DNA from 3 places in the Thermoanaerobacter sp. RKWS2 genome. Region 3 is predicted to be linked to each of the others. Evidence: riboswitches for the same ligand, from Rfam matches in the RefSeq annotation. Region 3 holds a riboswitch; each other region holds the start of a gene.
The links. Region 3 has a riboswitch for cyclic di-AMP ahead of OEI98_RS05790 (cell wall hydrolase). Riboswitches for the same ligand answer to the same signal wherever they lie in the genome.
Positions count from the first base shown of each region.

Region 1: another riboswitch for cyclic di-AMP. It lies ahead of OEI98_RS05075 (NAD/NADP-dependent octopine/nopaline dehydrogenase family protein); the one in region 3 lies ahead of OEI98_RS05790 (cell wall hydrolase).
Region 2: another riboswitch for cyclic di-AMP. It lies ahead of OEI98_RS04855 (C40 family peptidase); the one in region 3 lies ahead of OEI98_RS05790 (cell wall hydrolase).

Region 1 is NZ_CP110888.1:1,008,213-1,019,285, forward strand. Features, by position in the region: gene nadD (nicotinate-nucleotide adenylyltransferase) at 1-457, shown strand, start outside; gene yqeK (bis(5'-nucleosyl)-tetraphosphatase (symmetrical) YqeK) at 447-1,031, shown strand; gene OEI98_RS05060 (LCP family protein) at 1,028-2,215, shown strand; gene rsfS (ribosome silencing factor) at 2,232-2,585, shown strand; gene OEI98_RS05070 (helix-turn-helix transcriptional regulator) at 2,694-3,344, shown strand; cyclic di-AMP (ydaO/yuaA leader) riboswitch at 3,407-3,538, shown strand; gene OEI98_RS05075 (NAD/NADP-dependent octopine/nopaline dehydrogenase family protein) at 3,640-4,740, shown strand; gene OEI98_RS05080 (cobalamin-dependent protein) at 4,737-6,389, shown strand; partial or broken gene asnB (asparagine synthase B) at 6,471-7,981, shown strand; gene OEI98_RS05095 (D-alanyl-D-alanine carboxypeptidase family protein) at 8,010-9,275, opposite strand; gene OEI98_RS05100 (helix-hairpin-helix domain-containing protein) at 9,394-9,999, shown strand; gene OEI98_RS05105 (coiled-coil domain-containing protein) at 10,056-11,073, shown strand, end outside.
Region 2 is NZ_CP110888.1:966,426-977,498, forward strand. Features, by position in the region: gene OEI98_RS04810 (sensor histidine kinase) at 1-20, opposite strand, end outside; gene OEI98_RS04815 (sigma-70 family RNA polymerase sigma factor) at 226-801, shown strand; gene OEI98_RS04820 (DUF4349 domain-containing protein) at 798-1,943, shown strand; gene polA (DNA polymerase I) at 2,007-4,625, shown strand; partial or broken gene coaE (dephospho-CoA kinase) at 4,637-5,231, shown strand; partial or broken gene OEI98_RS04835 (lytic transglycosylase domain-containing protein) at 5,255-5,814, shown strand; partial or broken gene OEI98_RS04840 (nicotinate phosphoribosyltransferase) at 5,898-6,931, shown strand; partial or broken gene OEI98_RS04845 (ABC transporter substrate-binding protein) at 6,951-8,533, shown strand; tRNA gene OEI98_RS04850 (tRNA-Leu) at 8,728-8,815, shown strand; cyclic di-AMP (ydaO/yuaA leader) riboswitch at 8,978-9,110, shown strand; gene OEI98_RS04855 (C40 family peptidase) at 9,116-10,039, shown strand; gene typA (translational GTPase TypA) at 10,159-11,073, shown strand, end outside.
Region 3 is NZ_CP110888.1:1,139,423-1,150,495, reverse strand. Features, by position in the region: gene OEI98_RS05825 (SHOCT domain-containing protein) at 1-87, opposite strand, end outside; gene OEI98_RS05820 (sensor histidine kinase) at 160-1,545, opposite strand; partial or broken gene OEI98_RS05815 (response regulator transcription factor) at 1,508-2,202, opposite strand; gene OEI98_RS05810 (transposase) at 2,646-3,923, opposite strand; gene OEI98_RS05805 (SHOCT domain-containing protein) at 4,118-4,306, shown strand; gene OEI98_RS05800 (SHOCT domain-containing protein) at 4,338-4,622, shown strand; gene OEI98_RS05795 (TMEM165/GDT1 family protein) at 4,862-5,422, shown strand; gene OEI98_RS05790 (cell wall hydrolase) at 5,476-6,279, opposite strand; cyclic di-AMP (ydaO/yuaA leader) riboswitch at 6,279-6,405, opposite strand; gene OEI98_RS05785 (hypothetical protein) at 6,464-6,622, opposite strand; gene OEI98_RS05780 (sensor histidine kinase) at 6,709-8,082, opposite strand; gene OEI98_RS05775 (response regulator transcription factor) at 8,072-8,764, opposite strand; gene aroA (3-phosphoshikimate 1-carboxyvinyltransferase) at 8,780-10,051, opposite strand; partial or broken gene OEI98_RS05765 (prephenate dehydrogenase) at 10,061-10,902, opposite strand; gene aroF (3-deoxy-7-phosphoheptulonate synthase) at 10,899-11,073, opposite strand, start outside.

The DNA.
Region 1 (11,073 bases), 130 kb from region 3:
TTTAATGACTATACTTGCTACAATAACTAATCCTTTTTTTGAGGTATCGACGATTGAAATTGACAGAGAAGGGTATACTTATACTATTGATACTATCAAAGAGTTTAAAAAAATTTATGGGGAAAGTACGCAACTTTATTTTATAACAGGAGCAGATGCTGTTTTAGAAATTTTGACTTGGAAAAGCGCGGATGAGCTTCTGAAAATGTGTAATTTTGTTGCTGCAACTAGGCCAGGAGTTGAAGGTAGTAAAATAGATGAAGAATTAAAAAAAATTAGAAAACTTTATGGAAATGTCATTTACAAAGTGACTGTTCCCTCTTTGGCTATCTCCTCAACTGATATAAGGGAAAGAGTAGCAGGGGGACGACCTATAAAGTATTTGTTGCCGGAGTCTGTTGAAAGATATATTCAAAAATACGGTTTATACAAAGAGGATGACGAAAATGGGGTATGACATAGAATTTTTTAAAAAGAGATTAAAAGAGTTATTAGATGAAAAAAGATTTAAACACTCTATTGGAGTAATGGAAACCGCAATGCATCTTGCAATAAAATATGGAGCTGATGTCGAAAAGGCACAAGTAGCAGGATTATTGCATGATTGCGCTAAAAGCTATTCTGATGATGACCTTTTAAAACTTGCTAAAAAATATAGAATTGAGCTAGATGAGATTTTAATTCATGCGCCTTTTCTTTTACACGGTCCTATAGGTGCACATTTGGTAGAAGAAATTTTTGGAATAAAAGATCAAGAAATAAAAAGGGCAATTGCTCTTCATACTACTGGTGATGTCAATATGAGCCTTTTGGATGAAGTAGTATTTCTTGCGGATTATATAGAGCCTAATAGAGATTTTAAAGGAGTAGAGGAATTAAGGCGATTAGCTGAGGAAAATTTAGACCTTGCTTTGTTAAAGTCTTTTGATAGAACAATTTGTTATGTTTTAGAGAGGGGACTACTTCTTTATGAGAAAACAGTAAAAGCTCGAAATCATATTCTTTTGAAACTTGGGAGTGGAGGTAAATGAAAAAATTTATAAAGATTGTATCAATGTTATTGTTGCTGAGTTTATTATCTGTAGGAGTAGGAGGATATATCTATTTAAAGTCTTTGAACCCCTTAGATGTTTCTTTGATGAATAAAAATAGTGAAAACAAAAATTCAGAGGCAATTCAGAAAATAAATATATTGGTTTTGGGAGTTGATGAAACATCGCCAACAGATCCAAGGCGTTCTGATACTATGATATTATTATCTTATAATCCTAAAACTAACAAAGCTTATATTTTATCTATTCCCAGAGATACAATGATTAAACTTGACAAATATGGGACACAAAAGATAAATGCTGCCTATCCCATAGGTGGACCTCAACTGGCGATGGATATGGTGTCACAGCTTATTGGAGAGCCTGTTGATTATTATGTAAAGATTGGATATGAAGGTTTTAAACAATTAGTAGACGATTTAGGCGGAGTAGAGATGAACGTACCGATGGACATGAATTATGATGACAATGCAGGGAATCTTCATATTCATTTAAAAAAAGGTGTTCAACTTTTGGATGGAGAGAAGGCTTTACAGTTGGTGAGATTTAGACATGGGTATGCAGAACAGGATTTAGAAAGGGTCAAAGTCCAAAGGGAATTTTTATTAGCGATGTTTCAAAAAGCTAAAGACCCTAGTACTTTGTTAAAAATTCATCGTATATTAAAAACCATAAATCAATACGTAGAAACAAACATACCACCTACTACTATGTTAAAGTATGCAGATTATCTTTTAAAACTTGACAAAGACAATATAAAAACAGCTACTGTGCCTGGTACTCCTCAGTACATTGATGGGGTTGCTTATTATATCACAGATCCACAAAAAGTATTACAATTTATGGATAATTTAAATGATGAAAGAGATGATACTGCTATCGCAGCTAATAAAAAAGACATAAAAATAGAAGTTTTAAATGGCGGTGGTATACCAGGAGCTGCTACAAAGACTGCTGATTTGTTAAAACAACAAGGGTATGATGTAGTGAAGATAGGAAATGTAATAGGTACCACTTACAACACTACTCAGATAATCAATAGGACTGATGATAAAAAAATAGTAGAGGATCTGAAGAAAATTTTAAAAAATGCTATTGTAGTGGAAGATACGAATGGAGACAGTAATGTTGATATAACTATAATTTTAGGGAAAAACATATAAAATGGAGGGTGATTTAGTGATAGACGGAAAAGATAAGGTGTCTAAAATTTATAAAGTTTTAGAAGACAAAAAAGCTTATGATATAAAGATCTTGTATATAGGAGATTTAACGATTGTCGCAGATTATTTTGTTATTGCCACTGGCAGTTCGGATACTCACGTCAAAGCATTGACAGACGAAATTGAAAAAAAACTTATGGAAGACGGCGTTTTTGTTGATCATATTGAGGGTTACAATTGGGGCAAGTGGATTTTGATGGATTATGGAGATGTAATAGTTCACATATTTCAACAACCCGAAAGGGAATTTTATAATTTAGAAAGATTGTGGGCAGATGCAAAGGAAATAGTGCTTGACAACCGCATTTAAGGTATGTATAATAACGTTAATAAATTTTTAATGCTGTTATCTCTTGTGTCATTTTTTACTCTCTACCGCATATATTTAATATTGTATGATTAGGGGGATTCAAAGCCAATGGGAACACATCCTATCTTAAAAAGCATGATCCCAGTACTAGAAGGTATAGCTAATACATTTGGCAAAAATTGCGAAGTGGCATTACATGACTTTTCTTCCCCACAAAATCCTATCATTGCGATCATAAATCCCCATGTTACGGGAAGAGAAGTGGGGGCTCCATTGCCTGAGGCTATATTAAAAGTATTGAAATCAGATAATATTGAGAATTTAATAAATTATAAAAACAAGAGCAATGATGGAAAAATTTTGAAGTCGTCCGCGATTTTTATAAAAGATGAAAATGGCAAGCCCATTGGGTGCCTTACAATCAATATCGATATTTCAGAATTTATTATGGTGAAAAATACCTTATCAGAATTCTGTGAAGTAGCTGATACTACAGAAGAAAATAGAGAAAGTTATACGGGCAGTGTAAGTGATGTTTTGGAAAGTATTGTGAATACTACATTAGAGAATTATGGTAAACCTGTAAATTTTATGACAAAAGAAGAAAAGGTTCAGATAGTGAAAATGTTAGATGCAAAAGGGACTTTCTTAATAAGGGGCGCTGTGGATTACGTAGCAAGAATACTCTGTGTTTCCAGATATACTATATATAATTATTTGGATGAAATAAGGGTAGGAGAGGATTTTGGTAAATATTAGTCTGTTTTCCTTTACAAATATTTGATTTTATGATATAATAAAAATAAATTGAAAATTAAATAAAATGCTAAACGCTGAATTCGTAAAGAAGCGGGGGAACCACTTTCTGGGGTGAATCCATCTTTTAAAAGATGGTAGGGTTATCTTTCGACCCGAACCCGTCAGCTAACCTCGTAAGCGTTGAAAGAGGAGGATGATAGCATTGGTGTCTTTTTGGGTTTTTACAGACACCGAAGGTTAAAGCTATAGATTTCCCTCTATAGCTTTTTCATTTCTTTAAAAGGGGGTAGTAAAAATGAAACAACTCTCTTTTGCAGTAATTGGAGCTGGGAATGGGGGTCAAGCGATAGCGGGGCATCTCGCTTTAAAAGGCTATAAAGTTAATTTGTACAATAGAACCTATCAAAAATTACTTCCTATTATAGAAAAAGGTGGAATTGAATTAGAAGGAGAAGTAGAAGGGTTTGGCAAGTTAAATGTGATAACTGATGACATGGAGAAAGCTATTAAAGATGTTGATATAGTTTTAGTTGTAGTTCCTGCTTCTGCCCATTATAAAATTGCCGAAGACATGCTGCCATATCTTAGGGATGGTCAAATAATTGTATTAAACCCTGGGAGAACTGGTGGTGCTTTAGAGTTTCATAATGTTACAAGAAAAAGAGAAGATTTAGATGTAGTTATTGCAGAAACAGATACTTTTATATACGCCTGCAGGTCTTCCATGGGAAGAGCTAAAATATACAAAATAAAAGAAGTAGTGTCTGTTGCTGCAATACCTAAAGAAAAAACAGAAATAGTGGTGGAAACACTTAATACTGCATTTTCTCAGTTTATTCCGGCGCAAAATGTTCTTGAAACGAGTCTTAACAATTTTGGAGCTGTTTTTCATCCCACCCCTACTCTTTTGAATGCAGCGAGAATAGAAACTACTAAAGGGAATTTTGAATATTATCGGGAAGGCATTTCTCCTTCTGTTGCAAAGATATTGGAAAAAATAGATAATGAGAGAATGATGGTGGCAAAAGCTCTGGGCGTAAATACTATTTCCGCTAAAAGATGGCTAAAAGAAAGTTATAATGCGGAAGGAGAAAATCTATATGAGGCAATTCAAAATACAAAAGCTTATGTTGGTTTATTAGCTCCTCAAACATTAGATTGTCGTTATATATTTGAAGATGTTCCTATGAGTTTAGTGCCTATGTCTTCTATAGGGAAAGAAATAGGCATTAAGACCCCCACTATTGATGCTGTTATACATCTTGCTTCAGTTATGCACGGAAAAGATTATTGGAAAGTTGGAAGAACGGCTGAAAAGCTTGGCATACAAGGTATGACAGTTGAAGAAATTATAGAATTGGTTGAAGGGAAAAGAAAGGAGGTAACGATAGCATGAAAAAGTTAATTGTAGCGGCAGCGATAGGTAATTGCGTCCATGTAGCAGGTGTGTATAACTTTTTGAGATTTGCAGAACACCAAGGTTATGAGACTGTATTTTTAGGTCCTGCAGTTCCTATTAAAAAATTGATTGAAGCTGTTAAAGAACATAAGCCGGAGATTGTAGGAGTAAGCTTTAGACTAACTCCTTCAGCTCTTGAAAAACTTTTAGAAGAACTCAAGAGGGAAATAGAAGTAAATAATTTGCAACATATAAAATGGGTATTTGGAGGGACAGAGCCTACTGCAGAAGTAGCTCGTAAATCAGGAATATTTGCAGCAGTTTTTGATGGTAAAAATGGCGATGAAGCTACAATTAATTTCTTAAGAGGAGGAAGTTCAAACCATAGACAAAGAGTTTTTGCTGATACATTAATTGGAAGAATAGAAGATAAATATCCTTATCCTATAATAAGGCATCACTTTGGGCTTCCTTCATTGGAGGACACTATAGAAGGAGTTAAGAAGATAGCAGAAGCAGAAGTTTTAGATGTAATTTCTATAGCACCAGACCAAAATGCTCAAGAGCACTTCTTTGATAAGAAATATGACAAATCTTTGGACGGAGCAGGCGGTGTTCCTATAAGAAAGAAAGAAGACTTAATAAGAATATATGAGGCTTCAAAAAGAGGTAACTATCCTCTTCTCAGATGTTACAGTGGTACAAATGATGTTTTCAAGATGGCAGAGATGCTTCTAGAGACTATCCATAACGCTTGGGCAGCGATTCCCCTTTGCTGGTATAATGTATTGGACGGCAGAGGACCAAGGGATGTAAATACTTCCATAAGAGAAAATCAGCAGCTTATGAAATGGCACGCTGAAAAAGGAGTACCTGTAGAAGTAAACGAAGCACATCATTGGAGTTTGAGAGATGCTCACGACGTAATTGGAGTAACAATGGCTTATCTTGCAGCATATAATGCCAAAAAGATGGGAGTAAGAGACTATGTAGCTCAGTTTATGTTTAATGTACCTGCTTCTATTTCACCAAAAATGGATTTGGCAAAGATGTTAGCTAAGATAGAATTGATAGAAGAATTACAAGATGAAAATTTCAGAGTTATAAGGCAGGCAAGGGCTGGGCTTGCAAGTTTCCCTTCCGACCTTTTAGAAGCTAAAGGACAATTGGCTTCCAGTGCCTATCTCTCCATGGCTATAAAGCCTCATATCTATCATGTGGTAGGCTACTGTGAAGCTCATCATGCTGCAACTCCGGAAGATATAATTGAAAGCGTTAAAATAGTAAAAGCCGTGATAAAAAACTCTATGTTTGGAATGCCTGATTTGACTCAGGATAAAGAAGTAATTCAAAGAAAAGAACAGTTAAAGAAAGAGACAAGGATTTTATTGGAAGCGATAAAGAGTTTAGCGCCTCACAGTCCTGATCCACTTTCTGATCCAGACGTATTAGCATTGGCGATAAAGATTGGTCTATTAGATGCACCACATCTCAAGGGTAACAAGTATGCAAAAGGAGAATTGCAGACCAAAGTAATAGATGGTGCATGTTATGCTTATGACTATGAGAAGCATAGAATAATACCTGAACAAGAAAGGGTAGAAAAGATTTTACGTGAATATGAAAGATTAGTTATAACAGTATAAAATTTAGGAACGTAAGATCTATTCTTACGTTCCTTATTCAATTTTCTTTAAATATATATGAAGGGGAGGAATGATAATCAAATGTGTGGATTGGCAGGAATTATAGGAACTGGTGATAAGAGCAAAGTACAAAGGATGCTTGATAAAATACGACATCGTGGCCCGGATGAGTCAGGTATTTTTGCAGACGAAAATATTACATTAGGCCATAATAGGTTGACGATAATTGACCTTTATCATGGACGCCAACCTATAAAAAACGAAGATGGCAGGTATTGGCTTATTTATAATGGAGAAATTTACAATTACCAATTATTGCGTAAAGAGTTAAAAAACCATATTTTTTCCACAGATACTGATAGCGAAGTAATAATTCATTTGTATGAAGAACTAGGTAAAAATTGTGTTAACTATATTGATGGAATGTTTGCTTTAGTTATTTATGACTCTAAAAAAAGACCATATTTATTGCTCGCGATCCGTTAGGAATAAAGCCATTGTATTATGGTAAAACAAAAGAAGGTTATTTTGCCTTTGCTTCGGAGATTAAAGCACTTCAGGAAGTAACTGATGATATAAATGAATTTCCTAATGGATATATTTATACAACTGAAAACGGATTTGAGAGATATTATTCAATTCCACAGGATCCGATGTATTTTGCAGATGTTGATAATATTATTAATGGATTAAGGCTTAGATTAGAGGATTCGGTAAGAAAAAGGTTGATTGCTGATGTGCCTGTTGGAGTATTTTTAAGTGGCGGATTGGATAGCAGCCTTATAGCAGCAATAGCAGTAAAATACAAAAATCCCCTTCACTCATTTGCAGTAGGTGTCGAAGGAAGTAATGACTTAAAGAATGCAAGAGTTGTTGCTGATTATGTAGGTACGATTCACCATGAATTTATTTATACAGAGGAGGACATAAAAAAAGTTTTACCCAAAGTTATATATCATCTTGAATCCTGTGATCCAGCCTTAGTCAGAAGTGCTGTTGCAACATATTTTGTATCAAAACTTGCAAGCAATTACGTAAAAGTTATTCTTTCGGGAGAAGGTGCTGATGAGTTGTTTAGCGGATACCATTACCTCAAAAATTATACAAATCCTTGGAAATTACAATCCGAATTAAAATATATAACTCGAAATTTGCATAATACAAATCTTCAAAGAGTTGACAGAATGACAATGGCACATTCCATTGAGGGACGTGTACCGTTTTTAGATATAGAAGTGTTACGGTACGCATTTAAAATAACACCGTCATTTAAAATTAACGGCCGAGAAAAAACCGAAAAGTGGATACTTAGAAAGCTTGCAGAAAATTATTTACCAGAATCAATTGTATGGAGAAGAAAAGAAAAATTTGCAATAGGAACTGGTACATCTGAAATATTAAATAAAATAGCCGAATCAGAAATTAGTGATGCAGAGTATATAAAAAATAGATTCCTACCTAACGGTTTTGAAATAAAGTCTAAAGAAGAGTTGTATTATTTTAAAATTTTAAAAAGATTTTTTAATGTTGATTCTTTTATAAAGGACATGGGAAGAAGTAGAAGTCTCAATGACAACCAAATATATGCATAAAAAGAGGGCATTCTGCCCTTTTTTTAAATCAATATTTTGAGAAAATATATTTCTTTCTATTTCTAATTTTCCGTCTTCTCCAAAGGATAAAAGCTATTCCTAAAATTGTTGTTCCAGTAATGAATCTTACAGGGTTAGTATACATTGTATTTTTTACCCCAGAAGATTGTACATCCATATAATAATTTCCCCAAAAGTTTTTATAAACAGATTCGGTTGCAATAAGAGGATTTGTGCCTATTTCCTTTTCATTTAAAGTGTATTTAATGTATCCTAATGTATCTCCTTTATTTATTGGCGCTTTTATGTTTTTATTTAGTATTATTTGAGTTTCTATAGAATTTTCTTGCCCTTTAGGGACTTCATAGTAAAAGTCTTCTTTTGCAATAAGAGGAAGTTTAAAGTGAGATTTTCCCAAGTCGATATAAGTTACTACCTCACCTTTTTCTGTTTTTTTCACTAAAGTAAAGTTTTGAAATCCGTAGTCTAAAAGCTTTATAGTATCTGTCCAGATATTTGTTCCTTGGTCTCCCATTATGACGGATATAAGTCTGTGGCCGTCTCTTGTTGCAGAAGCTACTAAAACTTGACCTGCTGCAACCGTGTATCCTGTTTTTACTCCATCGGCGCCTTCATAGTGAAAACTTGAAGGTTTAATTAAGCGGTTGCTTAACCATAGGTCTCTTACTTTATCAAACTTATTAGTAGGGGGAATTTGATAATGTATTGTAGTTACTATTTTTCTAAATTCAGGATTTTGCATTGCATACCTTGCTATTAATGCCATATCATAAGGGGTCGAATAATGATTTTCATCAGGAAGACCATTTGGATTTACAAAATGGCTATCATAAGCTCCAATTTCTTTAGCTTTTTCATTCATCATTTTAGCAAAGTTTTCTATGCTTCCACCAATGTGTTCAGCAATTGCTATTGCTGCATCATTGGCAGATTCTAACAAAAGCGCATAAAGTAATTGCTCTAACGTAAGTTGTTCACCAGGAGAAAGAAATATGGAATTTCCATCTATTTTTGTAACATTATCGCTTGCAGTTACAATATCGTTTAAGTTTCCCTTTTCTATAGCAATAATTGCAGTAAGAATTTTAGTTGTGCTTGCGGGGTACATTCTTTTGTGCATAATTTTGTCATACAATACTTGACCTGTTGTAAAATCCATTAAAACTGCAGTTGGGCCTACGATTTCGGGCGGTGGCGGTACGTTAGCGTATATAGGAGTTATTTGAGCTACTAAAATAAAGAGTGTAAGTAAACAAGCTATTATCTTTTTCATTGCCATGCCTCCAATTTATGCTCATACCTAAAGTATACCAAAAAAATGTGAAAAATAAAAAGGAATTTTTTAATTCATGTAGAAATAAATAAAGGAAGCTGTAAAAAGAGGTGTTAGTATGCCTTATTTTTCAAAAAAACAGCAATATGCTATAGTTGCTATATTATGCTTTATATTGGCATTTTCAGGATATGTAATTTACAAAAATTATAAATTAAAAAATGAATTTGTCGTCAATGCAAGCAATGAGAGTGTGCCAGTGGAAAGAATTGTAGAGAGTGAAGAGAACAAAGAAAAGCCTTTGGAAATAAAAGTATATGTAACAGGATTAGTAAAAAATCCAGGAGTCTACACTATGAAAGAAGGAGAAAGGATTATAGATGCTATAAATAAAGCAGGAGGACCTTTGCAAGAAGCAGACCTCACAAATATAAATCTCGCGCAAAAAGTTAAGGATGAACAAATGATAAGAGTTCCAAAAAAGGGTGAAACAAATAATATTTCTCCTACTAGTACAAGACAAAAAAGCGAAAAAATAAATATAAATACTGCGACTAAAGAAGAATTGCAAACTTTGCCAGGAATAGGACCTGTGACGGCTGAAAGGATAATTGAATTTAGAGAAAGTAAAGGCTCTTTTAAAAAAATTGAAGACATAATGAATGTTCCTAGAATAGGTCCTAAAATGTTTGAACAGATAAAAGACAAGATTATTGTGGACTAGCTGATGTTAAATAGTTCCATGTAGAACAAAAAATGCTATATTAAATGAGGGGTTTTATGAAAAAGTTGATAGCTATTATAATTGGGAGTATATTTTTATTTAATTTTATACTAGTACCAGCGCAAAGTGATACTTCTTCGGATTTTGATAAGGCGAAGGAGGAGGAACAAAAACTTGTATTAGAGCTATTAAATCTTGAGGTAGAAAGGCTTAAAACTCAAAAGTCTTTGGAAGATTTAGCAATAGAGATTGAAAATTTAACTGTAGCTATTCAGGAAAAATCTAAAGAAATACAAATGGTAGATAAAGACATAGAAAAGGAAAAAGAGATAGTAAAGGCTTGGTTTAGGTTTTTGTATATGGATGGAACAAATGCTATATTATCACTTCTACTTATGTCACAAAATTCCAGTGAATTATTGCATAGGCTTATTTACATAGACATTGTAACCAATTATTTTTACAATAAACTAGAAAATTTAAATAAGCTTGTAAAATATAAAAGAGAAGAGGAAAATAGATTAACATCTCAAAGATTGCAGCTTATAGAAAAACAAAAAGAACAAATAGAATTGCTAAAAAAAATAGATGAGTTAAGGTTAGCTAAAAGCCAAATGTTAGAAGAAATAAAAAAGAAAATTGCAGATTATCAAAAGATATTTGCAATGGCTGATAATTTGGGCAAAATGTTTCCTTCTTTAGATTATTTATTAAGCCACCTTTCTCAATTTTCATGGGATACTTTGGAGTATAAGGATTTGAGTTTTTCCTTTTTTAACTTATCAGCTTCTTTTACTGATGTTGATGTAACAAAGATGATACGCTCTTATAGTGATAAGTTAGAAGATCTAACAGTATCTTTTAGTAAAGAAGGTTTTGAAATAAAAGATGATGATTCATACACTTTAAAAGGCAATTTTGCAATAGAAGATAACAAAATTAAATTGTTAATAAATTCTCTAAATATAGGGGATATAAAAATTGGTGGCCAGTTGCTTCAAAAAATTCTTTATGGCTATGACACGACTATAAACATTAAAATTCCTGTTGAAGGATTTAAATTAAAAAAGGTGG
Region 2 (11,073 bases), 170 kb from region 3:
ATTATCAGAAGCTCATACATATTTGTTCACTCCATTATCAAAAATTTTCTAAATTAGAAGGATAAAGTAATCAGCATGTCGTATTATTAATATATATCTTAATTATATTTATTCTACAGAAATAACTTTTTTCCTGCAACACATATTTTCCATATATTGCATCTTAATATTTGGGAACAAGTTTTATTTTTTTACGTCTAAATTGAATAAAAGGGAGGTTAGAAGGTGGGACAGGAGGAGTTGTTGGAGAGGGCAAAAGCTGGAGATGTGGAGGCTTTTGAAATTCTCGCAAGTGAGCATCAAAAATACATCTACAATGTGATATTAAGGATTATTTTTGACAGAGAAGAAGCATTAGACCTTACGCAGGAGACGTTGCTTAAAGCGTATTTAAATATAAAAAAATTTAAAGGGAATAGTAGTTTCAGAACATGGCTTTATAGAATTGCTGTAAACAGTGCTATGGATTATTTAAGAAAAAGAAATGTGGAAAGAAGTAATTTTAGAGAGATAGAGGAATTTGAAAATGGAGTAAAAGATTTTGAAACTCCTGAAGAGGTGGTAGATAAAAAATTAACTGCAGAAATTGTAATGAAAGAAATAAACAAACTTCCTATAGACTATAAAGTGGTTTTGATTTTAAGAGATATAGAAGGTTTAAACTATGAAGAAATATCCAAGATAATGAATTTGAATTTAGGCACTGTAAAGTCTCGCTTGTGGCGAGCAAGGAATCTGCTTAAAGAGAGAATAAAGTCTTTGCCAGAATTTTTATCATTAGACGAAAGGAGGCAAGTATGATGGATTGCAAAAAGGCACTTCAACTTATACCCCGATATATAGATGGTGAATTGGATGTAGCACAAAAGGAAGAATTAGAAAAGCACATAGAAAGCTGTGAAAGTTGCAGAAAAGAATATCAACTGGAGAAAAATATAATAGAAAGTTTAAAAAATATGCCTCCTTTAGAACTACCTGAAGATTTCAATAAAAAAATACACGAAAAATTGGTTTACCAGAAAAATATTTTAGAGAAGAAAAAAGAAAGGCTAAAAAAGACGTTAACAGTAGCAGTTATTGCAGCTTCTTTCATACTTATGACAGTATTTATAGCAAATATATTTTCTAATAAATCCTTACGAATTGAATCTAATGCTCCTTTAGATAATATTAAAACAGCTCAAAGTGCTGACTTATCTAAAAAGGAAGGAGCTAATAATGAGGCTAAAATATTCTCACTCACTGGTCAAAGAGGATTGCCAGCAGGAACTTCAAGGAAAATTACAAAAAATGCAACCGTCTCCTTAGAAGTAGAAGATGTCAATGTATGTTATGATAAAGTGTTTAAATTGGTAAAAGAAGCAGAAGGTTTTATTGAAAGTTCTGATGAAACAGTATTTACCGATAATACCAAAAGAATAAATCTTGTTTTGAAGGTGCGGGAAGATAAATTTGAAAGTGTGATTTCTCAGATTAAAGAATTTGGTAAAGTAACAGCTTTAAGAATAGATAGTAAAGACGTTACAGAGCAGTATTATGATTTAAAAGCAAGGCTAAAAAACTTAGAAATAGAGGAACAAAAACTTCAAGACATTATGAATAAGGCTTCTACAGTCAAGGAAATGCTTGAAGTAGAATCCGAAATAAACAGGATAAGAAGCGAAATAGAATCAATGAAAGAACAGTTAAAAGTATGGGAAAATCTTACGAGTCTAGGAACCATAAATCTTTCAATAAAAGAGATTTCCAAGGTTGAGAAACCTACGACTCTAGTTTCTTTTAAGGGAATCGGTAGAGATATAAAACAAGCTTTTGTAAATAATGTAAATTTTTTAATATTTTTAATAAAGAAGTTGATAATAATATTGGTGATAATTTTGCCTTATAGTGTACTGGCTTTAATCGGTTATAAAGTGTATATCTATTTCAAAAAGAGAAGATGACAATTTACATCTTCTTTTTTTGCGGTATATTTAAATACAAGAAATAAAAATGGGAGTGATTTAATGTCTAAATTTTTAGTAATTGACGGGAGTAGCCTCATGTACAGAGCCTATTATGCATTGCCAATGCTTACTACAAGTGAAGGATTACATACAAATGCCTTATATGGCTTTACTATGATGCTTATAAAACTTATTGAAGAGGAAAAACCTGATTACATAGCTATAGCTTTTGACAAAAAAGCTCCTACTTTTAGACACAAAGAGTATCAAGACTACAAAGCTACAAGACAAGCAATGCCTGAGGAACTCGCAGAACAAGTAGACCTTTTAAAAGAAATTATAGATGGCTTTAATATAAAGACTTTAGAATTAGAAGGTTACGAAGCCGATGACATCATAGGTACTATTTCAAAGTTGGCAGAGGAAAAAGGAATGGAAGTGCTTGTAGTTACAGGAGATAGGGACGCGCTTCAATTAGTTTCAGATAAAGTGAAAGTTAAGATTTCTAAAAAGGGTATAACTCAGATGGAAGAGTTTGACGAAAAGGCTGTTTTAGAAAGATATGAAATAACTCCTTATCAATTTATTGATTTAAAAGGGCTAATGGGGGATAAATCTGATAATATCCCAGGGATACCTAATATAGGAGAAAAAACAGCGATTAAACTTTTAAAAGAATTTGGCAGTGTTGAAAATTTGCTTCAAAATCTTTCTCAACTCAAAGGTAAGATAAAGGAAAATATAGAAAATAATAAAGAATTAGCTGTAATGAGTAAAAGACTTTCAACTATAAAAAGAGACATTCCTATTGAGATAGATTTTGAGGAATATAGAGTAAAAGACTTTAATGAGGAGAAGCTTTTGGAGATTTTTAATAAATTAGAATTCTTTAGTTTGATTGATAGCATAAAGAAAAAAGATAATGTAGAGATTGTAAATAATCATAAAGTTCAAAAATGGCCAAAAATAGATATAAGAAAATTAATAACTTTATTGCAAGACAGCAGAAATATTGCTTTTTATCCTTTAATTTATGAAGGGGAAATAAAGAAAATAGCTTTTTCTTTTGGAAGCAATACTGTTTATATTGACATTTTTCAAATAGAAGACTTAAAAGAGATTTTTGAAAAAGAAGAGTTTGAATTTACAACCCACGAAATAAAAGATTTTTTAGTCAAGCTTTCTTATAAAGGAATAGAGTGTAAAAGCAAGTACATAGATACTGCTATAATGGCTTATCTTTTAAATCCTTCTGAGTCTAACTATGATTTGGACCGTGTGCTGAAAAAATATTTAAAGGTGGATGTTCCATCTTATGAAGAGGTATTTGGCAAAGGTAGGGATAAAAAGAAGCTTGAAGAAATAAGAGAAGATGTACTTGCTGATTACATTTGCAGTAGATGTGTGCATCTATTTGATTTAAGAGAAAAGTTGATGAATTTTATTGAAGAAATGGATATGAAAAAACTTTTATTGGAAATAGAAATGCCTCTTGTAGAAGTTTTAAAATCAATGGAAGTAAGTGGTTTTACATTAGATAAAGAAGTCCTAAAAGAGCTTTCACAAAAAATAGATGATAGAATAGCAGAAATACTAGATAAAATTTATAAAGAGGCAGGGTATCAATTTAATGTAAATTCCCCTAAGCAATTAAGTGAATTTTTGTTTGAAAAATTAAATTTACCAGTAATAAAGAAAACAAAAACAGGATATTCTACAGATTCTGAAGTTTTAGAGCAATTAGTTCCTTATAATGATGTTGTCAGTGATATAATAGAGTATAGGCAACTTACAAAACTTAAATCTACTTATATAGACGGATTTTTGCCTCTCATGGATGAAAACAATAGAGTACATTCTAATTTTAAGCAAATGGTCACTGCTACAGGCAGAATAAGCAGTACCGAGCCGAATCTACAAAATATACCTATAAGAGAAGAGTTTGGTAGACAAATTAGAAGAGCTTTTATTCCGCGGACTAAAGATGGGTATATTGTCTCGGCTGATTATTCTCAGATTGAACTAAGGGTTTTAGCACATGTTTCGGGGGATGAGAAGCTAATAGAATCTTTTATGAATAACGAAGATATACATTTAAGAACAGCTGCTGAAGTTTTTAAAGTCCCAATGGAAAAAGTTACACCTGAAATGAGAAGAGCGGCAAAAGCCGTAAACTTTGGTATAATATATGGCATTAGCGATTATGGGCTTTCTCGAGACCTTAAAATATCAAGAAAAGAGGCAAAAGAGTATATAAATAATTATTTTGAAAGATACAAAGGAGTAAAAGAATATATTGAAAAAATAGTGCGATTTGCAAAAGAAAATGGCTATGTGACTACAATAATGAACAGAAGAAGGTATATTCCTGAGATAAACTCAAGAAATTTTACTCAAAGGTCGCAGGCTGAGAGGTTAGCAATGAATGCTCCAATACAGGGAAGTGCGGCTGATATAATAAAAATGGCAATGGTTAAAGTTTATGAAGATTTTAAAAAATTGCAGTTAAAGTCTCAACTTATATTGCAAGTGCACGATGAGCTTGTAGTAGATACGTATAAAGATGAAGTAGATATTGTAAAGAAAATATTGAAAGAAAATATGGAAAACGTGATAAAACTAAAAGTCCCTCTTGTTGTTGAAATTGGTATAGGGCCCAATTGGTTTTTAGCCAAGTGAGGTGTACAAAAATGCAAGTAATTGGACTTACTGGCGGTATTGCATCAGGAAAAAGCACTGTTTCTAAGCTTTTAAAGAAGATGGGTGCTGTGATTATTGATGCAGATATTGTATCGAGAGAAATAATGGTAAAAGGAACAGAAGCATATAATAAAATTGTAGAATATTTTGGAAAAGAAATTTTAAAGGAAGACGGAGAAATTGACAGAAAAAAAATGGGTAATATTGTGTTTGCTGACAGAAGGAAGCTTAAAAAATTAAATGAAATTACTCATCCTATAATAATAGAGCGGATAAAAGAAAAAATAGAAGAAGAAAGAAAAAAATCAGCAAAAGGCTATTGTATTAGATGCAGCTCTTTTAATTGAAATGAAACTTTATAAAATGGTAGATGAGGTTTGGCTAGTAGTAGTAGATTCAAAAACTCAAATAAAGAGGGTTATGGAAAGGGATAAACTTTCTTATAAAGATGCAATAAACCGAATAAAAAGTCAAATGCCTTTGGATGAAAAGATGAAGTACGCAGATTTTATAATAAACAATAGCAAAGATTTTAAAGCCATGGAAAAACAAGTTACACTATTTTGGGGAAGATTTGCAACATAAATCATAATATCGGAGGAGTTACTTTGAGGAAAAAAGTTGCGGTAATATTTTTGATATTAGTAGGTCTTTTGTTTACTTACGAGTTAAATACTCATTATTTTTTAAAAAAATTTATCCTCTTAAATACCACAATTATGTAGTTTATTACGCAAAAGAGTATGGCGTAGACCCCTATCTTATTTTTGCTGTAATAAAAGTAGAAAGTAATTTTAAAAGTGATGCAATTTCTAGCAAAAATGCTATAGGATTAATGCAAATTTTACCAGATACTGGAAGATGGATTGCCAACAAAGTAGGGATAAAAAACTACAGCGATGATATGCTTTTTGAGCCTAAATACAATATTCAGATGGGGACATGGTATTTGACTTATCTTCTTAAAACTTTTAATGGAAATATACAGTTAGCTGTAGCAGCTTATAACGGAGGTAGTGGAAATGTAGATGCATGGCTTAAAGACAAGAGATTTTCCAAAGATGGGAAACAGCTACATGCTGTTCCTTATCCTGAGACAAATAGATATATAAAAAAGGTGTTAGCAGTTTATCAGATGTATAAGTTCATATATGAAACTAAAAATTGATATAAAGATTAGTATATACAAAAAAAGCTGAAAAATTGGTATAATAGTATCGTTAAAAAAGAAAATAAAAAGGGAGGACACAAATGAAACTATTAAAGCATTTAAAAGACTTAAATGAAGTAAAAATTGAAAAGGATAGGGAGTTTTTCTCAGCTACTCATGAAGAAATAAAAAATGCATGGACTACAGATGTGTATTTTTTAAGAACCCAGGATATTTTGTCATATCTTGGTGTACAAGATAAAATAGTCACAGCGGAGATATTTCCAAGAAAAAAGGAGTTTTTGCAGGGTTACCAGAAGTAATGAGTTTACTTAAAGACAAAAATGTGGAAGTATGGTCTTTGGAAGAAGGGGACACTTTTGAAGCTAAAGATACAGTAATGAGGATAAAAGGGCCTTATAGTGAGTTTGGAATTTATGAGACGGCAATATTAGGAATTCTTGCAAGTTCTTCCGGTTGGGCAACAGCAGCAAGGGAGCTTAAAGAAGTTGCCAAAGACAAACCAATATTATGTTTTGGTGCAAGGCATGTACATCCAGCTGTGGCACCTGTGATGGAAAGGGCGGCTTTAGTAGGAGGGGCAGATGATGCCAGCTGTATTTTAGGTGCAAAATTAATGGGGAAAGACCCTAAAGGGACAGTACCTCATGCTGCTTTTTTGCTTGCAGGAGATACATTAGAAGTGGTGAAAGCTTACAGAGATATAACTCCCCTTGATGAAAAGATAACCATTTTAGTTGATACTTTTAAAGACGAAGTAGAAGAGGCTTTGAGGGTTGCTGAATTTTTAGGGGATAGATTATACGGAGTAAGACTTGATACTCCATCAGAAAGAGGTGGAGTTACACCTAGTTTAGTGTATGAACTAAGGCAAAGATTAAATCAAAAAGGATTTACAAATGTAAAAATTATAGTTTCTGGAGGTTTAAACCCAGAACGGGTAGCAGAACTTTCTGAAAGTGGAGCAGATGCTTTTGGAGTAGGAAGTTACATATCTGATGCTCAACCTATTGATATGACAATGGATATAAAAGAAGTGGAAGGAGTACCTATTGCTAAAAGAGGGAGAATTCCTGGAATTATCGAAAATAAAAAATTGAAAAAGATAAAATAGTTTTCGGAGATGATAGTTAATGAGAAAATTTATTATATTATCTTTCATTTTGATGTTTATTTTTACAGGATGCAAAACTACTCCGCAAAATATGGTAAATTTACCTCAAGCATCTGAGGACAAAACTAAGATTGAAGAAGAAAAGCCAGTAGAGGGTGGCACTTTAAGAGTAAATATTACTTCTTTTGATACATTAAATCCTTTTTTGAATGACAATGAGAGAGTAAGGCAAATGTTAAATTTGTCATTGGAAGGATTAGTTACCTTGGATAAAACTTTAAAACCTATTCCTCAATTAGCAGAAAACTGGCAGATAAATGGACTTAATATAAAATTTTATTTAAAAAAGAATGTTAAATGGCAGGATGGAGTAAGTTTTACAGCTAATGATGTAAAATTTACTTTTGATTCTTTTAAAAATAAGGATGTAAAAAGTCCTTATAGGGATATTCTCATTAACTATCTCTCCTCTTATAAGACAAATGGTGATTATGAATTTGAAGTTGTTTTAAATAAACCTGTTGCAAATCCAATAGCTTTGTTTACTTTTCCTATTCTAGCTGAGCACCAATATAAAGGTAAGGAAGATATTTTAAATAAAGATATTGTACCTATTGGTACAGGGCCATATAAGATATCTTCTTACAGCGTTGGCAGAGAAATTATTTTTGAAAGAAATCCTTATTATAGAGGCGACAAACCTTATATAGATAGTATAGTGTTTAAAATTGTGCCTGATGAAAATGCTATGATAACATCTTTTCAAAGCAAAGAAGCAGATTTTACTTTTTTAAGTGACATAGATTGGGATAAATACAAAGAGATTTCAAACGTAAATATTTATAAATACGTTATGCAAGACTATGTATTTATGACCCCTAATTATCAAAAGCCAGCTTTGAAAGATTCAAATGTTAGGAAAGCGATGTGTTATGGAATAGATGTTGACAAAATTTTGAGAGATGTATATTTCAGTCATGGGTTAAAGTCATGTATTCCCGTTCGCCCTGATTCGTGGCTTTATAGCAATAAAATAGTATCTCATAATTACGATATAAAAGAGGCAAATAAAATATTAGAGGAAAGTGGTTGGAATTTAGTTAAAGGGATAAGGAGCAATGGAACTTATCAGCTCAAATTTGATTTGCTGGTAAATGCAAATAATCCATATTTGATTAAAGTTGCTCAAATTATAAAGAATAATTTAAAAGATGTAGGAATTGAAATAAACATTGTACCAAAAGATTGGGGCAATTTACTAAGTTCTGTATATTCGGGTAAATTTGATTTGGTGTTAATGGAGTGGAATTTAAGTTATAATCAAGATATGTCTACAATGTTTATGACAAAAGGCAAAGACAATTTTATGGGTTATAGTAATTCTAAAGTTGATGAAATATATAGTAGAATTTTTTATGATTCAGAAGAGAATTCTTTAAAAACAGATTATCAGGCTTTGGAACAAGTTTTTTAGAGGAACAACCCATAATTGGCCTTTTCTATATTGAAGGAGCAGTTATGGCATATGACAATGTAAAAGTTGTGGACCCTACTGGATTTAATGTTTTTAACAATATAGAAAAATGGTATATCAAAAAATAGGTATTGACACTGACCTAAAAAGATTATATAATTCATAGTGTGACGAAATTAAATAAAGCGTGCGGTGGTGGCGGAACTGGCAGACGCGTACGTTTGGGTGTATGACTATTCAGTGATGGATATTTTAATTGAAATGATTAATAGGTTTGCCACCTTGACAAACGAGTTAAGTGAGCAGTATAATAAAAACGCAGGCGGGCGTGCTGGAATTGGCAGACAGGCATGTTTGAGGGGCATGTGAGAGATGATCTCGTGTGGGTTCAAGTCCCACCGCCCGCACCATAAATAAAAGAGAAAAGAGGCGTTAAGCCTTTTATTTTTTTGTCACACAAATTATTAATTTTTTATAAAATATATTAAAAAAAGATTAAAAAATTTAAGAAAATGTAATGTAAACATTGACTTTGACTGTAGGATATGATAAGATAAGACAAAAGGACAAAATATGCAATCTTGCCGAATCCGAAAGGTACGGAGGAACCGCTTTTTGGGGTTAATCTGTAGCTTTAAGCTGCAGTAGGGATACCTTCTGTCCCGCACCCGACAGCTAACTCCGGAGGCAATAAAGGAAGGAGATTTGCAGTGGATCAGCGGATAGGAAAGATGATTTTTGGAATTTCTGTGTTTGGTGCGACGCTGATTGGTAGCTCTTTTTTGAACCCAGCGTTTGCGGAAGGATTGGGAGTTGGAAAGATTACAGGCAATTATGTAAATGTGCGGACTCAAGGAAGCTTATCAGGAAGTGTCATTGCCCGCTTAAATTGGAATGACACAGTGACTGTGTTAGATAAGGAAAACGGGTGGTACAAGATAAAGCTTTCTGATGGAAGAGAAGGATGGGTTTTTGGTGAATATTTATCCGTAAGAAATTCTTCTAATGTCTCAAGAGGAGATTCGGAAAAAGCAGCAAGTGTTGGTATAGTGACAGGTAGTTACGTTAATGTGAGAAGTGAAGCGGGTTTATCTGGCAGCGTTGTAGCACAGCTTAACAAGAATACTACAGTGAATGTGTTGGGTAAACAAAATGGGTGGTATAAAATAAAGCTTTCGGACGGAAGAGAAGGATGGATTTACGGAGAATACTTAGCAGTGAGGAGTTCTTCAAGTATCTCAAGGGGTGAAGTAGATAGGAGTTTGATAGATAAGTTAATAGATTTTGCCAAGTCTTTTGTGGGGACTCCTTATGTCTATGGAGGTTCAACTCCAAAAGGATTTGATTGTTCCGGCTTTGTTCAATATGTTTTCAAGAATGTAGGTATTAATTTACCAAGAACGGCAAATGAGCAAGCTACTGCAGGAGAATATGTAAGTTATAACAATCTTCAACCAGGAGATTTGGTATTTTTTAAAACTTTAGGAAGCAGTGTGATAAATCATTCAGGAATATATATAGGTAATGGTGAGTTTATACAAAGCTCTTCAGGTAGAGGGAAGGTCATAATAAGTCCTTTAAACGAAGGGTATTATAAAGAACATTATGTTACAGCAAGAAGAATTATAAAATGACCTATGATAAAAAGAGTGCTCTAGAGAGTGCTCTTTTTTATATTGACTATTTTTATTCCTTGAGATATTATATAATACTGTATACGCGATATAGCCTATTTTATGGAAGGAGATACCTTATGAAATTTGTAAGAGAAGATGTAAGAAATATAGCCATTATTGCCCATGTTGATCATGGAAAAACTACTTTGGTTGATGCTATGCTTAAACAAAGCGGTATTTTTAGGGCAAATGAAAAAGTTGAGGAAAGGATCTTGGATTTTAACGATTTAGAAAGAGAAAGAGGTATAACAATTCTTGCTAAAAATACTGCTGTTAGATATAAAGATGTGAAAATAAATATAGTGGATACCCCCGGACATGCAGATTTTAGCGGTGAAGTAGAGCGAGTATTAAAAATGGTAGATGGGGTACTTTTGTTGGTAGATTCTTTTGAAGGACCTATGCCACAGACCCGTTTTGTATTAAGTAAAGCATTGGAACTGGATCTAAAACCTATAGTTGTCATAAATAAAATTGATAGGCCTGATGCAAGGCCTCAGGAGGTTATTGACGAAGTTTTAGATCTATTTATTGAATTAGGAGCAAATGATGACCAAATTGATTTCCCTGTTGTCTACACCTCTGCAAAAGAAGGTATAGCAAAATTAAGTTTAGAAGAAGAGTCTCATGACTTGAGACCTCTTTTTGATACGATTTTAGACTATATTCCTGCACCAATAGGAGATATTGAAGCACCATTACAACTTATAGTGACTACTTTAGATTATGATGATTACATTGGGAGAATTGCCATTGGAAAAGTAGTTAGAGGAAAAATAATTTCAGGGGAAGAAGCGGCTATATGTAAAAGAGATGGGTCAATACAAAAAGTTCACATAAATAATCTATATCAGTTTGAAGGACTAAAAAGAGTGCAAGTAGAAGAAGCAAGCTTGGGAGATATTGTGGCGGTTTCTGGCATAAGCGATATTGAGATTGGAGAGACCATTGCAGATAGAGATAACCCCGAGGCGGTAGACTTTGTTCGCATA
Region 3 (11,073 bases):
ACCTATCTCTATTGCCATCCAGACAATGCTCCAAATAAATCCACCTATGCCATATCCCCAACCCCAGCCATACATCATTCTCATCATAATATTTTCCCTCCTTTCTTCCTTTCAAAAATAATTATACACCGCCATTATGAAAAACTTATGAACCAGTTTTTATAGGGGAATTTTAACAGTAAACTTACTCCCTTTATTTATCTCGCTTTCAACGTTTATTTTGCCTCCATGGGCTAGTACTATGGCTTTTGCAATCGAAAGCCCTATTCCACTTCCACCTGTTTCACGATTTCTTGATTTTTCTCCTCTGTAAAACCTTTCAAAAATAAAAGGAATATCATCTTTTGATATACCCATTCCATTATCTTCTACAATAAATACTGCATAATCGCCATCTTTATAAAAGTCTATTTTTATTTTGCCACCTACAGGAGTATATTTATTTGAATTTGATATTAGGTTAACGAAGACCTGTGCTATCCTGTCCTTATCACCAAACAACATAATGTTATCTTCTATGTTCTTTACAACTTCTTGTTCTTTTTCAGCAAAAGATGCTTCAAAATTTGTTAAAATGTTCTTTACTAATTCGCTTACGTCAAATTTGATTTTATTAAGCTTTAACATGTCAGATTCAAATTTATTCAATGTTTCAAGGTCTTTTACAATGTTTATAAGTCTTAAGACTTCTTCATTTAAACTTTTCAGTCTTTCATGCGTCGGCTCCCAAACCCCATCAAGCATTGCTTCAATATGACTCTGCAATGTTGTCAATGGTGTTCTAAGCTCATGTGCAATGTCAGAGGTCATTTGTTTTCTTAGTATTTCTTGATTTTTTAAAGATTCTCCAAGGTGGTTTATTGCCGCTGTGAGCTTAAATAGCTCTTCTTCTTTAGGTATATCATATACCTTTGCAGTAAAATCACCTTTTTCAAGCTTTTTAGCAACTTCCGTAATATTAACTAACGGTCTTGTAATATAATTTGACACATAAATACTTATAATCAATGCTATAAAAATAGCTATCACCGTTGCTATAACATTATATCTGCTAATGTCATATAAAAACTTAAAATCCAAGTCACTCATCATCATCGGCCCATAATAAATTATATCCACATATCCCACTGTTTTTTCATCCACAATGATGGGAAGAGTTTTTTCAGAAATATTTTTCTTATTCCATTTTCCCATCATATTCATCATATATGACATTGAAGAAAAATCCCATATAATCTTACCATCTTTATCTCTAAGTCTTAATCCATACCCTTCCATCATAGCTGCATGACCAATTTCACGCCCTGTTGTACTTTTCCAACCTCCCTCAGATTTATACACTGCAGCAAGAGTGTTAGCTATATTGCTAAATTCTTTATCTGTTGACTTTGTAACATAATTTCCAAAGCTATTTATTATTAAGATGTTTGTTGTAATACTTACAATAACAATCGATATAAGAGCTATTGAAATAAATACAATAGCCGTCCTTGTTCTTAAATTATTTCTAAACATTTCCATCACCAAATTTATATCCAACACCATACACCGTTTTAATATACACTGGATTTTTCGTATCGTCTTCAATTTTTTGTCTTAAATTTTTAATATGTGCATCAATCGTCCTGTCATAGCCTTCATAGTCAAATCCCATAACTTTTTCAATTAATTCTTCTCTTGTAAAGACTCTGTTAGGATTGCGAATTAAAAACTTTAAAATTTTAAATTCGTTTGGAGTGAGATTTACAACTACTCCTTTTTTCTTCACCGTGTGTGCTTTAAAATCGACCACAAGGTCATCATTATTAAAAGACATTACTTCAGCAAGAGGTACATCATCACTTGTCCTCCTTAATATTGCCTTTACTCTCATAACCAATTCACGTGGGCTGAATGGTTTTGTAAGATAGTCATCAGCACCTATGGAAAATCCATTAATTTTATCACTTTCTTGAACTTTTGCTGTAAGCATCAATATCGGAACATTGGAAAACTGCCGTATTCTCTTGCACAGTTCCTCTCCTGAAATACCTGGCAACATAAGATCAAGTATAACAAGATCCGGTTTTTCTTTTTTAATGTATTTAAAACGTTATTGCCATTGGTTTCGGTAATAACGCTAAATCCCTCATGCTCAAGATATGACTTTACAACTTCCAGTATTTTTATTTCGTCATCAACAACAAATATCTTTTTACCCATTTTTCAACCACCCTTTATCATTTTATTGTAAAATTATGAATAATGTATGAAAATAGCTTGATAAATTTCTTTCTTCATATATTATACATCACGGCTTATGAAAATCTAACCATCTATTTTTAGAAATCATTCTAATTAAGCTGTATTTACCAACAGTTTATATCTTTTTTCTCTTCATATTTTCTTCAAAAGTAAGTTTTAAAATAAAGGTGAAAGCAAGTTAACAATTTTTCGATAAATAGGGATGTGCAAAATTAATAAAAATAATCACGATCAAAAACCAGAATATGTATGATATACAATATATAGTAATCAAAACTGACAATAAAACATAAAGAAAGTGGTAAGGGAAAAGAAAAGACAAAAAGAGGAGCTAAAAAAGGGCATAAATATCCTGTAGAAGTCAAATGTTAAAAAATGGCATGAACTAAATTCAGTAAAAGTTAAGCCGATTGCATCAGACCAATAAGGGACTTAAACTCATCAAATTTACCCAGTTTAATAGCTACAATAGCGACAGTAAGCAAAGTAATATGGCCAAAAGTATTAAGGTTGCTGACAGAATTAATATTTCTAACATAAGCCTTTTCAAAATCCAGAGCTTTAAATCGAGAATTATATCTTTCTGATTCTACTCTTAGTCTATAGACAGCCTTAAAATATAGGGAGTCTCTATTAATAGAAGACCTATAATCAGAAGATATAATAGCATACTTAGTACAGCCTCTATGCTTTTTGCCATTAAAATATTTAGGATGCTTTATAGGGCAGGCAGAGTCATCTTTAGAATTACAGAACTTGCAAACAAATTTTTGCTTAATAAAACCATCAAAATACTGCTTGCCGTCTTTGAGCATTTTAATACCTGCTTCACAAACGATATAACCATCATCAGTCAGTGGGGGATTTTTAGAATTACGCTTGTTAAGAGGAATAAAACAATGACCATGGAGAGTATCTCTAACAAAATTATAAACTCTCTTAACATCATACCCCTTATCGGCAATAAAATTAACATACTTAAGGTTAAACCACTTATTAGTCTTTTCAAGTAAAGACAAAGCAACTTCAAAATCGGGGACATCAGCGGGAGTAGTAGTTTCAGCGATAGGCAATCCAGAGATAGCATCAACAATAATATGATTTTTATAGCCCCAATAAAACTTATAACGTTTATTAGAAGAATCATTAGAAGCAGAATAAACGCCTAATTTACAATCCTTATCAGACTTAGGCTGATTATCTTTAGAGAATTTATTTTTAGAAAAAGACTTAGGGTTATTTAACTTAGTGTTAGCTTTAATAGGGGTAGAGTCCATGGAAATAAACTCACCAGAGATAATGCCCATATTTTTGAGGATATTGACTTGATTTTGAAAGATAGAGGTCAAATAATCATGAGAGAACTCATTAATAAAACGGCGGAAAGTCCAATAAGAAGGAAGAGGTTTAAGGATGTTAAAGCCACAAAGATGAGCAATGATAAGATTATTGCGGAGATAATCTAAAAGGTCAGAAATTGTACCGAATCTTTCAGCTTTCATAACAATAAAAGCTCTAAACATTGCATGATGAGAATAACCCTTACGGCCAGGACTAGAGGAAGGGAATTCAGGTATTGAAGACAAGTCTAGATTTTTAAACATAGAAGAATAGAAATCAATTTTAGACAGAGAAGTAAAGAGTTCAGGTATATTTAAAAGTAATTGAAGCTGGTACATGTAGGATTTCCCCCTCCTTAAAAAATATTTTTATGCGGTATATATAATAATTCGACAAATGGGAGGGGAAATCCTACATAAAAGATAAAAAATTCAAGAGTGATAGGAAAAAAGTATGTCTGTAGAATGGCTTAAATGAAGGCTTCTGAATTTTGCACAAGTCTATTTCGATAAATAGAAAGGAGTTGAAAAGTATGGGTCTTATATTAATCTTGGCAATTGGCTTTTATTTGTACAAAACAGGTGACCTGCAAAGAATGATTAATAATTTACATGAAACCAAAAATTACCAAACAAACGAAGCAAAAAGAATACTCGATATACGCTTGGCTAAAGGTGAAATTACAGAAGAAGAGTATAACAAATTAAAAAGTATTTTGTAAAATTTAAATATTTAGAGAGGAGGAGAAAATAATGTTTGGAGGATATATGATGGGTGGTTTAGGTCGTTGGTTTGGAGGATATTATCCTTGTGGTTATGGAACTTGGTTCGGCGGTGGACTTACCAATATATTGTTCTTAATTTTAATAGGTGTAGTAATTTACTTGCTAGTAAAACAGATTAGAAATGTTAACTTTTTTAAAAAACACGATACAGATCCTAATAATGAAGCATTAGAAATTGCCAAGTTAAGATACGTTCGAGGTGAAATTACTTCAGACGAATATACAGAAATAGTAAAAATGTTAAAAAAATAAGCTAAATAATTTGACATTATTGTTGTTTACATTGCTCCTATTGACATTTTATGATAAATTTTTTACAATATATTGAGTAAAGGGGAGTAGTTCGCATAGCTTATATGTGGTAAAGTCAACATATCGGGAAACCCTGGCTTTACTTTAAAGAACGAGACCTTTACATAATATGTTTTACATATTATGTGAAGGTCCTAATTTATTTATAGAGCAAATATAATAGTTGGGGAGGCAATAAAATGGAGGCACTTGTCACATCATTTGTCCTTATCTTTACTTCTGAGATGGGAGATAAGTCACAGCTCATGTCAATGGCCTTTGTTACTCTTTTTAAAGTAAGGACTGTTCTTATAAGTATATTTATCGCAGCCTTAATAAACAATGGTATTGCTGTGATATTTGGTTCGTATATCACCGAATACATTCCCATTTTTTATATAAAATTTTCAGCTGCTTTATTATTTTTGTTTTTTGGAATTTCAACTTTAATAGAGGAAGAAACAAAACAGGAAAAAATAAAAAATTCAAAATACGGTCCTGTTGCAACTATTATAAGTACATATGTACTATCAGAATTTGGAGACAAAACGCAATTGGCTGCTATAGCTTTGACTGCATCATACAACAGTCCTCTGTACATATTAATAGGCACTACTCTTGGAATATTTTTAGCAGATGTATTAGGGATAATTGTAGGCATTTATTTTAATAAAAGAATCCCTTCAAAATATTTAAAATATCTATCTTCTTTCATATTCATCGCCTTTGGTCTTTCTACTTTGTATAAATTGTTTTTCTAAGTCAAAAACGGGTACTTAAATTGTACCCGTTTTTGACCCTCTCATCGGAAGTTTTACCTGCCGTAACAGAAAACCATATTGCCTATTCTTGCCGCTATAGGAAGTGACCACAACCACGCATTAGTAGAACTTTGGTCAAAATAATACAAGGCTCCGTTTGTTGGGTCAACACCACTTAACGCATCTCTTGCTGCACTTATAGCGTCAGCTGAGGCAGGTCTATTTATCCACCCATTTAACACAGGAGTAAATTGGTAATTTCCGTATGCATCGACTTGATATATCACGTCTTTTATAGTATTAGGGAAAATACCACTTTTAACTCTGTTTATTACTACGGCCGCAACTGCTACTTTAGCCTGGTATGGTTCTCCATCTGCTTCCGCGGTAACAAGTCGCGCAAGGAGGTCAAATTCCTCTTTTGTGTAGGGTATTACACCCCTTTCAATAGAACCTCTGCTGACATCCTGATATGTCCTATTAGAAGAAGTATCACGGGGTATAATAAAGACTTGTCCAGGATATATTATGTCGCTTTTGTATCCGTTTGCAGATTTGAGCATATCAACAGTAATACCGTATTTTAAAGCAATTAAGTACAAGCTGTCACCTTTTTGGACAACATATGTGTTATCACTGCCCGGCACTTGTAAAACTTGCCCTGGATATATTATTGTATTTTGAAGGCCGTTTAAAGACATCAGCTTAGTATAGGTAGTCCCGTATTTTTGACTTATACCCCATAAGGTATCGCCGGGTTTAACTGTGTAAGTTGCGGCAAATACTGATTGGGAAATAAACAATCCGGCTATAACTGATGCGATGAGAGGTTTGACCTTGATGCGAATATTAAACATGTTGTTCCCCCTTTTGCCTCCGAGGTTAGTTGACGGGTTCGGGTTAGGGACACCCTACCACAAAAGTGGATTCACCCCAATTTAGTTCCCCCGTACCCCTTATCGGGGATTCGGCATATTTTTAACTAAATTATAGCCGGATATTTAACTTGTGTCCATATTAAACTGGTGGAAAGATAGGTACTTACTGGCACTCACTGTAACCACAGAAAGGACAGAAAACACAACCTCCCTCATGAACCAATTTAGCACCGCAATCCGGACATGTAAACACATTTACATTATTTTGATCAGCTTTATTTTCTTTTAGCTGTTTTTTATCCTCTGCCACTTGGTTTTTCATTTTAATCACCTCTATATATTGTTGTATTATTATAATACCACACAATATATAGAATTTCAAGAGCAAAGTTCGATAAAAAAATAACATCACCTTAAAGGCAATGTTATGGTAAATTCACTACCTTTCCCTACTTCACTTTTTACAGTGACACTTCCTTTGTGTTCCTCAATAATCCACTTAGCAATAGCTAATCCCAATCCTGCCCCACCTGTCTCCTTGGCTCTCGCTTTGTCTACTCTGTAAAACCTATCAAAAATATGTGGAATATCTTCTTGTGGTATACCTATGCCATCATCTTTAATTTTTATATAGGCTTTTGAATTATCTTTCCCCACATCAATTTCTATATTGCCATCTGAAGAAGTGTATTTTGCTGCATTGTCTAAAAATATCCTTATAAGCTCTTTAATGAGTTTTTTGTCAGCCGTTATATTTATGTCATTTTGCCCTTTTACAACTATATTTTTGCTTTCATTTAACATTTTTATTTCCTCTGCAACTTCTTTTATTACATCCTTTAAATTAAATTGTTCCTTATTTAACTTTATTGACTTATTATCTCCTTTTGCCAACAAAAGGAGTCTTTCAATGAGATGCTCCATGTCTAACGTTTCTCTTTTAATCGCCTCTATAGCCTCTTGCAATACGGCTTTGTCCTCTTTTCCCCATCTATCCAACATGTCAATATACCCTTTTATTACAGAAATTGGGGTTCTAAGTTCGTGAGAAGCATCAGAGACAAACATGTTCTGCCTTTTAAAAGAATCTTCCAACCTATCCAGCATGTCATTAAAGGTTTTTGCCAATCTTGTAAGTTCATCGTCTTCTCCATATATTTTAAGTCTTTTATTTAACCCATGGGCATCTATCTCTCTTACTTCTTTTGTCATATAATCCACAGGTCTTAAAGCCCTCTTTGTAACGAAATATCCTGCAATAAAGGACACAAAAATTCCTGCCGCATCCGCAAAAAACATCAAAATAAAAAGTAGCTTCAAAAACAAATATTCATTTTCCATGTCTTTTATCACTTGAATATAGAACACTTTATCATCGCTTTTAAAAATGGTATTGAGGTAAGTCAAATCCTTATCATATTTGTCAATTTTAACAGGAATATCTATGTTTACATCATGAGGAATATTAATTCTTTCTAATCTTTTAGAAGAATAGATGACATTCCCTTTTTCATCAAATATTTTTGTATAAATATTTTCATTTGGTATGCTTGAAAAAATCAAATCTTTTTCAGATAAATTGACGTCCCCTTTTATTTCCCCCAGTTTACTTTTTATAGCCTCTGCCTGGCTTGTTACTTGGTCCATTGCTTGGTATATTAAATAATATTTTAAGCCGTAAAGCACAGAAGCATTAAGCGCAACCAATATTACTGAAAAAACTACAGAATAAAGAAGAGCTATCCTTAAAGTTATGCGGCGGGGCCACAGTTTAATCTTCATCCTTATCCTCCTTCAAAGTGTACCCCACTCCTCTTATGGTGTGGATTAACTTCCGGTCAAAGGGGTCGTCAATCTTGCTCCTTAAATACCTTATATATACATCCACTATGTTAGTATCTCCATAATAATCATAACCCCACACACACTCAAGGATTTTTTCCCTTGTCAAAGCAATATTCGCATTTTTAATTAAAAACTCTAAAAGGTCAAATTCTTTTTTTGTAAGTTCAATTTTTATACCCGCTCTTCTTACTTCATGAGTTGTCAAATCCATAGTGATGTCGCTATATCTTAACACATCTTTTTTAAGATGCGGCTTTTTCTTTCTCAAAGCAGCCCTCACTCTTGCAAAAAGCTCTTCTATAGAAAAGGGTTTTGTCACATAGTCATCAGCTCCAATGTCAAGTCCTTCCACTTTGTCTTTTACTTCGTACTTGGCAGTAAGCATTATAACAGGTATGTCAGAATGTTCTCTTATTTTTTTTAAAACTTCAAATCCATCAATTCCCGGAAGCATTATGTCCAAAAGCACAAGGTCATAATCTCCTTCTAATGCCTCCTTTAAGCCAGAAGGTCCATCGTAAGTCACAGTGACAGTATATCCTTCATGTTCAAACTCCAATTGTAAAAAACGGGCTATGTGCTTTTCATCCTCTATGATAAGTATCTTTTCTTTCATCATTCATCACCAATGATATTATAGCATATCAAAGGTTTTATAAAAATCTGGATATGAAATATTTACACATTCAGCATTTTTTATCTTAGTTTCTCCTTCTGCTATAAGTCCAGCAACCCATAAAGACATGGCAATCCTGTGGTCGTTGTAACTTTCCACTGTATTTCCTCTTAAAAAACCCGTCCCTTCTATAATCATCCCATCTTCTGTTTCAAAAATTTTTGCTCCCATTTTCTTTAATTCTGAAGTGATTGTATTTATTCTATTGCTTTCTTTTACTTTTAACTCCTCGGCATCTTTTATCACTGTTTTCCCTTCTGCGAAGGCTGCTGCAACTGCTATTACTGGAATTTCATCAATAAGCCTTGGAATAAGACTTCCTCCAATTTCAATTCCTTTTAGCCTTGAAGTCTTAACTGTTATATCCGCTACTTTTTCATTGTTTATAGTTCTTTCATTTGTTAAGACAATGTCTCCTCCCATCTCTTTTATCACATCGATAATACCAGTCCTTGTAAGATTTACATTTACATTTTTTATAGTAACCTCCGAATTTGGAACGAGAGTTGCAGCAACAATAAAATATGCTGCTGACGATATATCCCCTGGTACAATAACTCTCTGCCCTTGTAATTTGTAGCCAGGGTAACAAGTTATTTTTGTGCCATTTACATCCACTTTAGCACCAAAAGAACTAAACATGAGTTCCGTGTGATTTCTTGAAGGGTAAGGCTCTTCAATAGTCGTTTTATCATCAGCGTAAAGGCTTGCCAACATTATGCTGGACTTAACCTGTGCACTGGCAATTGGCATTTTGTAATATATGCCTTTAAGTTTGTTTCCAAAAACCGTAAGAGGTGCAAAATTTCCTTCTCTTGCTTCTATTTTCGCTCCCATCATACTAAGAGGAGTTATCACTCTTCCCATAGGGCGTCTCTTTATAGAATCATCACCTGTAAGCGTTGTCTCAAACTTTTGACCAGCGAGAATACCCATCAAAAGCCGAATGGTAGTACCCGAATTTCCTACATCAAGGATTTTTTCGCTTTTATTTAAATAAAGCCCTTTTCCATGAACTTTAACATTTGTCCCTTTTAATTCAATGTCAACTCCTAAATTCTTCATACAATTAATAGTAGATATACAATCTTCTCCTAAAAGAAAATTTTCAATTTCTGTAATCCCTTCTGCAATTGACCCAATCATTACAGCTCTATGGGATATTGACTTGTCTCCAGGGACTGAGATAATACCTTTTAAAAATCTTTTCTTTTTAACTTCAATATCCATAACAACACCTCAAGTTATAGTGTTTCGATATTTTCTTGCATCTTCAAGAAACTTTTGTATGGTGTCAATATCGTCATTTTCTAAATAACAAATAAAGTCACTTAGGACTTCCCTGTAATTTTTTAGTAACTCCAAAATAACTTCTTTGTTTGTACAAATTATGTCTTTCCATATTTCAGTCTGAGACAAGGCAATTCGCGTAGTATCTTTAAACCCACCAGCTGCGTATTTAAATGCTTCACTGCATTTATCATGAGCAAAATTCGTAAGGGTAGCAGAAAGAATATGAGGTACATGACTTATTATTCCGACAATGGCATCGTGTTTATTATAATCCATTATTACCGGTTTTGCACCTATTTTTATTATTACTTCATTTATAAATAAATCTAAAACATCTTCCTTTACATTATCAAAAGGTGTCAACAAATAATTAGAGTTGACAAATAAATCTGCATCAGCGTTATCATAACCTGCCTTCTCTGTGCCAGCCATAGGATGGCCCCCGATGAAAAAATTTCATCGGGTAAAAATTTTTGCACTTCTTCCATTATAATTTTTTTTGTACTTCCAACGTCAGTTACAATACAACCTTTTTTTAAATAAGGAAGTATATTTTTAGCCTTTTCAGCAACTTTTCCAACAGGCGTGCATATAAAAACTACATCAGCATCTACTTGAAAATCAAGGTCTGTCATGCCGTAAGAAATTACTCCTTCTTCTAATGATTTTTGTAAACTGTCTCTATTTATATCAACACCAATAATGTCTATATCTGTGTATTTTTTTAATGCTTTTGCCATTGATCCCCCTATAAGACCCAATCCTACAATAACCGCATTTTTTATCATACAAAATCACGCCCTACTGCTTTAGCGATAACCTTTATGTCCTCACACAAAGTCTCAAAATTTTCAGGAGTAAGGGATTGAGCCCCATCGGATAATGCATTTTTAGGGTCTGGATGTACCTCAATAATGAGGCCATCGGCTCCTGCTGCTATAGCGGCTTTAGCCATAGGA